DNA from 2 places in the Bacillus sp. JZ39 genome. Region 1 is predicted to be linked to the other one. Evidence: riboswitches for the same ligand, from Rfam matches in the RefSeq annotation. Region 1 holds a riboswitch; the other holds the start of a gene.

Region 1 (6,222 bases):
AGCAGCTGCTGTCCCGTCGTCGCACCCGCATAAGCCGTTCTGTGATGCTGTGTACCCCCGAATCGACGGAAATCAAGCAGGCCTTCAGGCGTCCGGTTAAACATGACGCCCATCCGGTCTAATAAGTGGATGATCGAAGGCGCCGCTTCACACATCGCCTTGACCGGCGGCTGGTTGGCAAGAAAGTCTCCCCCGTATACCGTGTCATCAAAATGTTCCCACGGAGAGTCACCTTCCCCTTTTGTATTGACCGCTCCATTTATGCCGCCTTGCGCACAAACTGAATGAGAACGTTTGACAGGAACGATGGAAAACAATTTAACCGCCATTCCTGATTCCGCTGCTTTAATTGTCGCCATGAGGCCGGCAAGACCCCCGCCGACTACGATAATGCTTGATTGACTCATGATAGCCCCTCTCCCTCTAGTAATCTAGTACTCTTAAACAAATGCGAAAATCGCTTTTAAGCCTACGTATGACAGTGCAACAAAAATAATCAGCGTAACGTATGTCGAAATTCTTTGAGAACGAGGCGTTACCGTGATGCCCCATGTAACAGCGAAAGACCATAAACCGTTCGAGAAGTGGAAAATTGTTGATAAAACACCGACAATGTAAAAACCAAGCATAGCCGGAGAGCTCAAAATATTCGCCATCATGTCGAAATTGACCTCAGCACCCATTTGCGCGGCAATGCGGGTTTCCCACACGTGCCAGCTGACGAAAATGAGGGTGATGATACCGGTTACACGCTGCAGGACGAATAGCCAGTTTCTCATGTAGCTGTATTGACCTGCGTTATTTTTCGCAGTAAACGCTATGTACACACCATAAACTGCATGATAAATTAATGGTAAGAAGATAATAAAAATTTCCAAGGCATACCTGAAAGGCAGACTATCCATAAAATGAGCAGCGCTATTGAATGCTTCAGCGCCCCTTGCGGCAAACTGGTTGACGACTAAATGCTGAATAAGAAAGATGCCGACCGGTATGACGCCAAGCAAGGAATGCAATCTTCGAAAATAAAACTCTCTGTTCCCAGACATTACTTTACCCCCTGTTTGATAAGTGCGAAATGTGCTAAATCTCTTCCCCCACTTCTTTCAATTGTAAGCACTTTATTAAGATTTATTGACAATTTCATTTTACTCCTCCCTCAAAAGGGCGTCAAGAAAACGCGTACATAAATTATAATTTTCCGAATTGATTAGTTGATTGAAAAATTTTATTTTATCAATATATATTTCTTGCTTAATTTTTCATAAGAATTACAGGATCATTCTGTAATCCTCCCCCCTGTTTGAGCTATAATATACGCAGGAGAGAGGGGAGACAGATATGAAGTCTAAATTTGAAGCATCTATTGACAACCTAAAAGAAATTGAAATGAACGCCTATGCCTACGAACTAATACGAGAGATCGTTCTCCCAGATATGCTTGGCCAAGATTACTCTTCCATGATGTATTGGGCAGGAAAACATCTCGCCCGTAAGTTTCCTCTTGAATCATGGGAGGAGTTTCCGGCCTTCTTTGAAGAAGCGGGCTGGGGAACCCTCACCAACGTAAGCGCTAAAAAACAGGAGCTTGAATTTGAACTTGAAGGGCCGATCATTTCCAACCGGCTTAAACATCAGAAAGAACCATGCTTTCAGCTGGAGGCTGGTTTTATCGCTGAACAAATTCAATTGATGAATGATCAGATTGCCGAATCATATGAACAAGTGAAAAAGAGAGCCGATAAAGTGGTTCTGACTGTGAAATGGGATATGAAAGACCCAGTGTAATCAAAAAGGCGGTGACTGCATAGTCCCGCCTTTTTGATTGTCATTACACAGCTGAAGGGTGTTTTGAAAGCTCAAATGCATCGTGAAGCGACTCGACTGCTTTCACCATGTCATTTTCGCTTACGACTGTTGACACTTTGATTTCAGATGTGCTGACCATTTTGATTAAAATATTTTTTTGCGCCAGTACAGCAAACATTTCAGCCGCTACACCAGGATTTGAGACCATGCCGGATCCAACAATGGATACTTTAGCCAATTTGCTTTCTGTCTCGATTTTCTCAAATTCCAGCGCGTCTTTATACTCTTCAAGCACTGCAACGGTTTGGTCTGCATCTTCTGTTTTGACAGAGAAGGAAATTCCAGTCTTGTCCTCGGCCTGCGTTTGGATAATGATATCCACATTTATGTTTCTTTTGGCAAGTGTCGTAAAAATAGTAGACAAAGTTGTCAGGCCGCTAGTCAGCCCGTAAATGGTTACTCTTGTGATTTGATCTTCAAATGCAATGCCTCTGACAATTAAATTCTGTTCCATGGATGATTCCTCCTCAATTAATGTTCCCGCTTCGGTTTCTGTACTTGAACGCACTTCTAACGGCACTTGGTAATTTTTCGCGAACTCAACTGCTCTCGGATGAAGAACACCGGCGCCTAAATTGGCAAGCTCAAGCATTTCATCGTATGAGATGCCCGCAAGTTTTCTCGCTGATTTCACATAGCGCGGATCGGTTGTAAACACGCCTGGCACGTCTGTGTATATGTCACATTTATCAGCTTTTAAAGCGGCAGCCAAAGCAACTGCTGTTGTATCTGAACCGCCCCGGCCCAATGTCGTAATTTCACAATCCTCTGTCATGCCTTGGAATCCTGCGACAATGACAATTTTTCCCTTTTCGAGCTGGTCTGCTAAAACCGATGTGTCGATATCTGTAATTCTGGCGTTTCCGTGAATGGCCTCTGTACGGATTCCCGCCTGCCAGCCAGTATAAGACACAGCGTCATAGCCTTTTTCCTGCAATGCCATTGAAAGGAGTGAAATCGTGACCTGCTCGCCTGTCGCCAGCAGCATATCCATTTCGCGTTTGCTGGGCTGGTCAGAAATAGCTTTTGCAAGGCTGACCAATTCGTCAGTGGATTTTCCCATTGCTGAAACGACGACAACGACTTGATGGCCTTTCTGTTTTTCTGCAATTGCGCGGTTTGCCGCATTTTGAATTTTTTCGACTGAGCCGACGGAAGTGCCTCCGAATTTTTGTACAATAAGACCCATGTATTACCACCCTTTACATTTTGGTTCGTGCGGGTGAGGAGAAAGAGCGCTTTGTCCACAATAAAAAAAGCAATGAGAGGAATACTCTCATTGCTTATCAATTAATCATCATAAATGATTATGAACAACGAGATAGCCCTCCAAGAAAATGATTTCTTGACAGCCTTACATTTATTCAATGCACGGCCAGCAAATAATACCGATGGGGTTTTATTTGCTTCGGCGACGCTCCCCTTTCAGCCTTTTTCACAGAATCCATCTTTCTCCAAAGGCATACTCTTGAAGTTCGCACCTCTATCTTCACCATATAACACGATCTAACTATGAAATTAGTTCACATTTTATCAGATCTTATTTAAAAGGACAACATTATTTTTGCAATTTGTCGTAAAGGAGCTGAGCCGCCGCTGCGGGAACACCGGCTTTTTTGATGTCCTCAAGGCTTGCTTCCTTCATTTTTTTAACGGAACCGAAATGCTTTAACAGCATTTTCTTTCTTTTCTCTCCGATACCCGGGATGTCGTCCAAAACGGATTGAAACGCGCTTTTTCCGCGGATTTGCCTGTGAAAACTGATTGCAAAACGGTGCACCTCGTCCTGGATGCGCTGCAGGAGGTAAAATTCCTGGCTGTTTCGTTCCAGATACACCACCTCCAGCGGCTCACCGATCAGTAAATTTGAGGTTCTGTGTTTTTCATCTTTCGCTAAACCGGCGATCGGGATATCCAAGCCGAGTTCATTTTCAATGACATCCCTTGCTGCGTTGATCTGCCCTTTTCCTCCGTCAATGATAATCAGATCGGGCAGCGGCAGATTCTCACGAAGCACTCTCGTATAGCGTCTTCTGACAACCTCTCTCATAGAACCGTAATCATCCGGCCCTGTAACGGTTTTGATTTTATATTTGCGGTATTCCTTTTTGTATGGTTTGCCGTCGATAAACACAATCATCGCGGAAACCGGGTTTGTCCCCTGTATGTTTGAGTTATCAAACGCTTCAATTCTGTGCGGCGTATAAATATTTAATGCCTCACCTAGTTTCTGCACAGCCCCGATTGAACGCTCCTCGTCGCGTTCGATTAAAGAGAATTTTTCTTTCAATGCGATTTTCGCATTTTTATGGGCAAGCATGAGCAGTTCTTTTTTCGGGCCTTTCTTCGGCTGGTGAACGTTTGTTTCCAGCAGCTGCTCGATCATGGATTGATCTACGCTGTCCGGAACTAAAATCTCCTTCGGAAGGAAGTGGTTGTTTTTTGAATAGAACTGCCCGATGAACGTGAGGAACTCTTCATCTGCTTCCTGATAAAGCGGGAACATGCTGACATCGCGTTCAATGAGCTTTCCTTGGCGGATGAAAAAGACCTGCACGCACATCCAGCCCTTATCGTACGCGTACGCGAATACATCACGGTCGACTAGATCGTTCATCGTCATTTTTTGTTTTTCCATCGTTGATTCAATATGGGCAATTTGGTCACGAAGCTCTTTTGCTCGTTCAAACTCAAGATTCTCAGCAGCTTCATGCATTTTCTCTTCAAGCTCTTTTTTGACCTCATTATAGCCGCCCCTTAAGAAACGTGTAATGCTTTCAACCAGCTCTCTGTTCGTCTCTTCGGAAATATCCTTTACACACGGAGCGAGGCATTGGCCCAGATGATAGTAAAGGCACACTCTGTCCGGGAGCTTGGAGCATTTTCTGAGAGGATACAGACGGTCGAGCAGTTTTTTTGTTTCCCTTGCTGCCTGTACATTCGGATACGGCCCGAAATAGCGCCCTTTGTCTTTTTTGACATTGCGGGTGACAATCAGCCTTGGGTGGCGTTCATGGGTGAGTTTTATGAAAGGATAGGTTTTGTCGTCTTTGAGCATGACGTTGTATTTCGGATCATGCTTTTTGATCAGATTCATTTCTAAAATAAGCGCTTCAAGATTGGAGGACGTCACGATATATTCAAAATCCTCGATTTCCGTCACAAGCCTTTGGGTTTTCGCGTCGTGAGAACCGGTGAAGTAGGAGCGCACTCTGTTTTTCAGCACTTTTGCTTTCCCTACGTAGATCACAGTCTGCTGCCGGTCCTTCATGAGATAACAACCCGGTTGATCAGGAAGGAGGGCGAGTTTTTCTTTCAGTTGTTTGTTCATATGTTACCCTTCCTTATGTTTAATCCTTTATTTCCAGTTTAACACGAACGTTTGTTTTTCTCTATGGTTCACAATTGGCGAATAAAAAAAGCGATCCCTCAATCGGAATCGCTCTGGCATGTAAGCAGCGGAAAATTAAAGATGTTTGTTTACAAGCTCTTGAAGCGCTTCTTTTGGTTTGAAGCCGACTGAAGTTTCAACTACTTCGCCGTCTTTTAACACAAGAAGAGTCGGGATGCTCATAACGCCGTATTTTCCGGCAGTTTCTTGGTTTTCGTCTACATCGATTTTTACGATTTTCAGTTTGTCTCCCATTTCTTGATCCAATTCTTCAAGAACAGGTGCAATCATTTTACAAGGTCCGCACCAAGGAGCCCAGAAGTCTGCCAGTACGACGCCTTCGCTTGTTTCAGCTGAGAAAGATTGATCAGTTGCTTTTACGATAGCCATTATTGAATTCCTCCAATGTGAAATGATGATTTTTAGTATAGCATCTCCCATTCGTTCACGCTATTTTAATGCTTACAAATTATTTTTTCCTGATCACAGCCGGTTTACTCATTTTTATATGGTTGAATGGGATATGCTCTTTTTTTAAAACACAAATCTGATAATGGCCCCGATCACTACAATTGCCCCAATAATCATTAAAATGGTACGAAGCATAAGATCACATCTCCTCTTCACTGTCATGTACTTTACCATGCCCTGCCGGAGCTGTTTCAAAACCTGAAAAAGAGCGCCGGCATGAAGCTCCGGCGCTCTTGCGTGATTAAGAATCAGCACGCAGCGTAAGTAAGACGACTGACATTGGCGGGAGTTTTACTTTCAGTTTGTTTTTGCTGAGCGTGTATTGCCTGAAGGATTCCGGTTTGACATGATGAGGATCGTCAAACGTGTTATGCGCATTCATTTTTTCTGCCGTAAGAATGACTCCGGAATGGTCCGCTGCCTTGTGTAGGCCTCTCAGCTCGATTTCCGCCTCCGCTTTGTTTTGGTGATCGATGTTGCAAATTGTGATA
Region 2 (6,222 bases), 520 kb from region 1:
AAAGTTCTTCGTTTGCTTTCTCCTTGTAATGGAGGCACGCATCCTGATCTTCCAGCACTTTACCTGTTTTTTGGCTATAGCACGTGTTCTTTGTGTATATATAATCGTTCGTAATAAAGCTGCCGTTTCGCAGAACGGCGAATGGGGTGCGGTCGCTGGACAGTAAATCATTGCCGAATTGGATATCGCCTTTTGTCTCAACGCCGAGCAAATGCATCAGCGTCGGCCTGACGTCGACCTGTCCCCCGGCATCAGGGATGGTTTCCGGCTTTTGATCGGTGATTCCCGGGATATGTATGATAAACGGCACCCGCTGGAGCTGAACGTTGTCATATGGTGTGATTTCGTCTTTCCCTAAAAACTCAGCCATTGCCTCGTTATGGGCTTCAGAAATGCCGTAATGATCTCCCATAAATACGATCATCGAATTTTCGTATAAGCCTTCGTCCTTCAGTTTTTTGATAAAATGCTTCAATGCCTCATCCTCATAGCGAACCGTGGTCACATAGCGGTTTAACAGATCACTGCTTGAGTCGAATTCATCTATCAGCTGATCCTTTTCATCAATCTCAAACGGAAAATGATTCGTTAACGTGATAAAACTGCTGTAGAACGGCTGCGGCAGGCTTTTCAGCTTTTCGGCGGACTGCTCTAAAAATTCTTTGTCTTTTAAGCCCCAGCTTGTCGATGTCCCGGGAGTGACATGAAAATCATCAACATCAAAAAAGCGGTCAATGCCAAATGTATCGTACATGACATCTCTGTTCCAAAATGTTTTATGGTTAGCATGAAAGACGGCTGAATAATAATCGTGCTGCTTCAGCGATTTATACATCGTATGAAATTGATGGTCGCTTTTCGTGAAAAAGACGGCGCCGCTAAGGGAAGGATACAGTGAGTTAGCGACGATAAATTCTGAATCTGATGTTTTGCCTTGTTCTGTTTGCTGATAGAAATGATCAAAGGAATAGCTTTTTTTAATGAGATCATTCATAAATGGGGTAATTTCTTTTCCATTTACTTTTTCATTCAGAACAAAGCTTTGGGTCGATTCAAGTGTTACAAAGATGACATTGCGCCCCTTTGCAAGACCGAATTTGCTTTGATCAGGCTTGCTGTAATCAGCCTCTGTGTAGTTTTTAATGGCAGTTATACTGTCTTCATCGGCAAAAGCTTTCGCGCTGATATTAACAGTCTGAGAAATTGTATCGTAAATATGGAACTGAAACAGACCGATGCTTTTGACTAGCATTTCCCGGTCAAAAGAATGTGCCAAAAGCTTCGGCTGCTGTACTTCTGCAAGTGCCAGTGTGCATAAAAGCATGCCGCAGGAAGCTGCATAGTACCGTTTGATCGTGCGGGGAGCGGCTTTTGTCTGTGGGTGTTTGGTTTTTCTGGCGAACAGCAGCAGACAAACCAAATCCACAAACAGGGCGATAAACAGAGGATGGAACAATTCTTTTACACTGCTTCCCATATCGCTCATGTTGCTCGCCTGAAATAAAACCGGAATGGTAATAAAATCGATATAAAAGCCGTAAAAAATCGTATTAGAGATCAAGATAACAGTCAGAACCAAATTGGCAATCAGCAAAAAAGCCCGCTGCTTGTTTCCTTTCAGAAGCAGGCCGATCCCGAATAAAGGAAGAATAAAGCTGAGCGGGTTGACCAGCAGCATTAGCTCCTCCAACAGAGTATCGATTTGCAAATCAAAGCCGAGTTTATATATCACATACGTTTTGATCCACATAAATAAGATCGAAAAACATAAAAACCGCTGATTGTGAAAAAAGGTTCCTTTCATCAATATGACTCCTCACGTTTTCTTGATCATCTGCATGAAATGCTTCTTAAGTAAAACCTACTAAAAACAGCCGGTTCAGACAAGTCTCAGCACTCATGTGTTTAAAACATGCGCCCATGAAACAGCATATAAAAGTAGTAACATGAAGCAAGGGTCAGGCCGGCTAGCACGAGCTGCTCAGAAAAACTGCCTGTCTTCATATATAATGGAAGCCGAACGCGGATCGTTGAAGGGAATAATAATTTGATTCCGTTCACCGTCCAAGCGTCAAGAATCAAGTGGCTCGCCATTCCGATCATCAGGCCGGCTGATATGTTTTTATCTGGAATGTATGTAGAAGTGATAAAAAACATGATGAGCATAAACAGCAAGCTGTGTGTAAATGTACGATGGCCAAAAACGGAGCTGACCACTTTCGATAAAATAGGAAATTTTCTCCCGATTTTGCTTTGTGTGTGGCAGATATCGGGTATTAATGCTCCAACCGCGCCTGATGCAGCCATAAGCACTGGATCAAATCCATAATAATAAGCCGCTGCCGTACAAGAAGCGATGCCTCCCATGATGTGTGTTTTTCCTGTCATTTGCCGCTTCTCCTTTTATCTTTTGCAAAAAATCTCTGAATTACAAATATATCAAGAGAATGTATGTTTGATCAACAGGACTTTGGACGATAAAAAATATCCCGCATAATTTTTCAGGAAAGAGGTATCTTAAACATGTACCTATTTTTTAAAAGAGGTGATACGAATGGGTTTCTTTAATAAAGATAAAGGAAAACGTTCCGAAAAAGAAAAAAACGTAATCCAAGGAGCTCTTGAAGATGCTGGTTCAGCTCTAAAAGATGATCCGCTTCAAGAAGCTGTGCAAAAAAAGAAAAATAATCGATAACCACATGCGGATAGAGCTTGGCTCTATCCGTATTTTCCATCTGTTCCCTTTGACAGATCATCCTTTCTTTGATAACCTTCTGGGAGTAACTGAATAATTAAATCCTCACTCTTTCTCAGTGAGGTAGAGGTTGCGCGGATGATAAGTCACACATGCCAGGCTGACAGGAGCTGTTAAACATGTGTAAAAGGCATCAGCGCCGAAGTGTGGAGAAAGCCGATCCTTCTCTATGCTGGGACTGTATCTGAATAAGTGCAGGACTGCCGCGTGCTTTTTCGCGGAGGGCTATCCGGAGATCAAGGGTGTGTGTTTCTTTAAGCATGGACTTTTGTTCAGGCTTTTTTTGCGTTTATATGATCTCGGGGTCTGGTCCGTACAAAGAATCATGGAGGTACTGGAATGGAACAGACAAAAAAATGGGGTTTTTGGTTATTAACGGCGTTTGTCGTTGGAAATATGGTTGGATCAGGAATTTTCTCCTTGCCGAGCTCGCTTGCTTCAATTGCGAGTCCGTTTGGAGCTACGTCCGCCTGGCTTTTGACAGGTGCCGGCGTGCTGATGATTGCACTTGTGTTCGGACACTTGTCCATTCGCAAGCCTGAACTGACAGCGGGACCGCAAAGTTATGCAAGAGCGCTGTTTTCTGACCCGAAAAAAGGCAACGCTGCCGGTTTCACAATGGTGTGGGGCTACTGGGTGGCGAGCTGGATCAGTAACGTGGCGATCATCACAAGTCTCGCCGGTTACTTGACTTCGTTCTTCCCGATCTTGGTTGATAAACGTGAGATGTTTTCGATCGGCGGGCAAGAGGTGACACTCGGCCAATTACTGACGTTTGCCGTATGTACGATCTTGTTATGGGGAACGCACGCGATTCTTGTTGCCAGCATTAACGGCGCAAGTAAATTAAACTTTGTCACAACGCTTTCTAAAGTATTAGGTTTTGTCTTCTTTATCGTTGCTGGTTTATTTGTGTTTCAAACGACATTATTCGGTCATTTTTATTTCCCGGTTCAAGGAGAAAACGGCACAAGCATTGGAATTGGCGGCCAGGTTCATAACGCCGCGATTTCTACACTGTGGGCGTTTGTCGGAATTGAATCCGCGGTGATCCTGTCCGGCCGTGCGCGCTCTCAGCGTGATGTGAAACGTGCGACAATTACCGGCTTGCTGATTGCCTTGAGCATATATATTATTGTGACTTTAATTACGATGGGTGTTCTGCCGCATGATAAGCTTGTCGGCTCTGAAAAACCATTTGTTGATGTACTCTATGCGATTGTTGGAAACGCGGGAAGCGTGATTATGGCGCTTTTGGCTATCCTTTGTTTATTCGGAACGATGCTCGGCTGGATTTTGCTTGGCTCTGAGGTGCCATACCAAGCAGCTAAAGCGGGAGATTTCCCGGCATTTTTTGCAAAAACGAATAAAAAGGGAAGTCCGGTCATTGCACTCATTATTACAAACGTCATGTCACAGGTCTTCATTTTCTCGGTTATTTCCCGGACAATAAGTGACGCATTTACATTTTTAACGACAGCGGCTACACTCGCATATTTAATTCCGTATCTAGTATCTGCAATCTACAGCTTGAAGGTAGTCATCAAAGGTGAAACGTATGACCAGCTGAAAGGCTCCCGTGTAAGAGACGGATTGATCGCGATACTGGCGTGTGCATACTCCGTGTTTGTTATCGTAACAGGCACAGCAGATTTAACGACATTTATCCTCGGCATCGGTTTATTCTTTGTCGGCTTAATCGTTTATCCATTTGTGAGTAAAAAGTTCCAGAAAGAAAAACATGCATAATGAAAAGACACCTGATTTGCTCAGGTGTCTTTTTTTATAAAAAACGAATTTCTACTGATCGTTAACATAGTTGACAGGAAAGCTGGATTCAAAAAATTAAGGGGCAATCCAATATGCAACTTCCTGTGATTTGGCAAGAAAATATCCGATCAAATTGAACGATCCTTATAAATGAGACAGCCGCGGGCAGGCGGCTCTTTTGTTTATTTAGTCAAGCTTTCGGTAATAAACTTCAGTTGTCCTTCTAATGAAATCGGGTCAGAGAAATAGAAACCGATCGGATCCATCTTGTAGATATGCCCATTTTTAACGGCGCTAAGGTTTTTCCAAATGGAGCTGTCAAATACCCCGCCATCGTCACCGCCAGATTGCCATGGGCCTGCGAAAATATAATCTCCGGCGAAGTCAGGGAGCTTCTCTAATGAAATACTTGTATATCCAGGCCCCTGGTCAATGGCTTTTTCTTTTGTCAGCTTGGTCGCCTGCAGGCCGAGGTCTTTGTAAATGATGCTTCCGCCTCTTCCAAAGTCTTTACCGAATACGTAAATGTCTTTTCCGTTCGTTTGCATAATGGAAATGGTTTTGTCACCGACCGCTTTTTTGATTTTTGTTTTAGCGGCCGCAACTTTTTTATCCCACTTGGCCAGCCATTTTTCAGCTTTATCTTCAGTTCCCGTCATTTTTGCAAATTCTTTCAGTTGTTCGATGTTGTCGAGCTTATCGTATTTTACTGCGACAGTCGGCGCAATTTTTTCAAGCTTTTTAATATCAGCGCCCTGTGTTGTCCAGACGATAATCAGATCAGGGTTCAAATCAATGACCTTTTCAACCGAAGTGCCGTCTCCGATGTTTTCAACGCCATCGGTTTTTCCTTTGTAGTAAGGGTTTTTAAATACATTCTCAGGCGCACCGACAACGTTGATGCCGAGTGTTTTGAAGTAGCCGTAATAGCCGTCTGCCATGACAACCACCCGTTTAGGATGCTTCGGGATTTTTACATTTCCGTTTTCAGCCTTGTATGTAAAGGTTTCTGCGCCTTTTGAATCAGAGGCAGAACCTTTGCTTTCTGAGTTATTCCCGCAGGCTGCCAGCGCTGCAATCAATAACAGGGCAAAAAACGCGGCTCCGAGTTTCTTGTATATATGGGTCATATCTCATACCTTCTTTCTAAAAGATAGATGAAAAAGAGAATCATTATCATCTGTGATTATACCACTGCAAGTGCCGGTTGACACGATATTTTTGCAAATGCATTTTCATTTTTGTTCAAAACACTCTATTAAATCAGCTGAAAAAAGTGATATACTGAAACAGCAATTGATAATCATTATCAGTAACAGAAAGGAAGTACGGCAGTTGAGTCAACATAAAAATATACAGACTGCATCAGAAGAAATCCAATGGACGTCAAGGACATATGGCGCGGTCATCGTCCTTATTGCAGGTCTATGCCTGCTTTGCCTTGGCGCATTTTTATCCATATCCCTCGGTGCAGCGGATATTCATTTGCGCACTGTATGGGACGCCATTTTTCATTATCAGCCGACAAAGACATCTCATCAAATTATACATGATCTTCGGCTGCCGAGAACGGCGGCTGCCGCGCTTGTAGGCGCATTGTTGGCAGTGTCGGGAGCAATCATGCAGGGGATGACGAGAAACCCATTGGCAGAGCCTTCGATTATGGGTGTGACATCAGGCTCTGCGTTTGCGGTTTC

Evidence for each region. Region 1 has a riboswitch for lysine ahead of M1D65_RS13855 (aspartate kinase). Riboswitches for the same ligand answer to the same signal wherever they lie in the genome.
Region 2: it holds a riboswitch for lysine, as region 1 does, so the genes downstream of both, M1D65_RS16510 (amino acid permease) here and M1D65_RS13855 (aspartate kinase) in region 1, are expected to answer to the same signal.

The regions. Positions count from the first base shown of each region.
Region 1 is NZ_CP096389.1:2,685,693-2,691,914, forward strand. It holds gene sdhA (succinate dehydrogenase flavoprotein subunit) at 1-407, opposite strand, end outside; gene sdhC (succinate dehydrogenase cytochrome B558) at 441-1,049, opposite strand; gene M1D65_RS13850 (YslB family protein) at 1,342-1,788, shown strand; gene M1D65_RS13855 (aspartate kinase) at 1,832-3,058, opposite strand; lysine riboswitch at 3,184-3,363, opposite strand; gene uvrC (excinuclease ABC subunit UvrC) at 3,428-5,200, opposite strand; gene trxA (thioredoxin) at 5,336-5,650, opposite strand; gene abfB (alpha-L-arabinofuranosidase AbfB) at 5,973-6,222, opposite strand, start outside.
Region 2 is NZ_CP096389.1:3,203,012-3,209,233, reverse strand. It holds gene M1D65_RS16525 (LTA synthase family protein) at 1-1,804, opposite strand, end outside; gene M1D65_RS16520 (metal-dependent hydrolase) at 1,906-2,388, opposite strand; gene sspJ (small acid-soluble spore protein SspJ) at 2,555-2,695, shown strand; lysine riboswitch at 2,812-2,991, shown strand; gene M1D65_RS16510 (amino acid permease) at 3,095-4,504, shown strand; gene M1D65_RS16505 (iron-hydroxamate ABC transporter substrate-binding protein) at 4,708-5,655, opposite strand; gene M1D65_RS16500 (FecCD family ABC transporter permease) at 5,861-6,222, shown strand, end outside.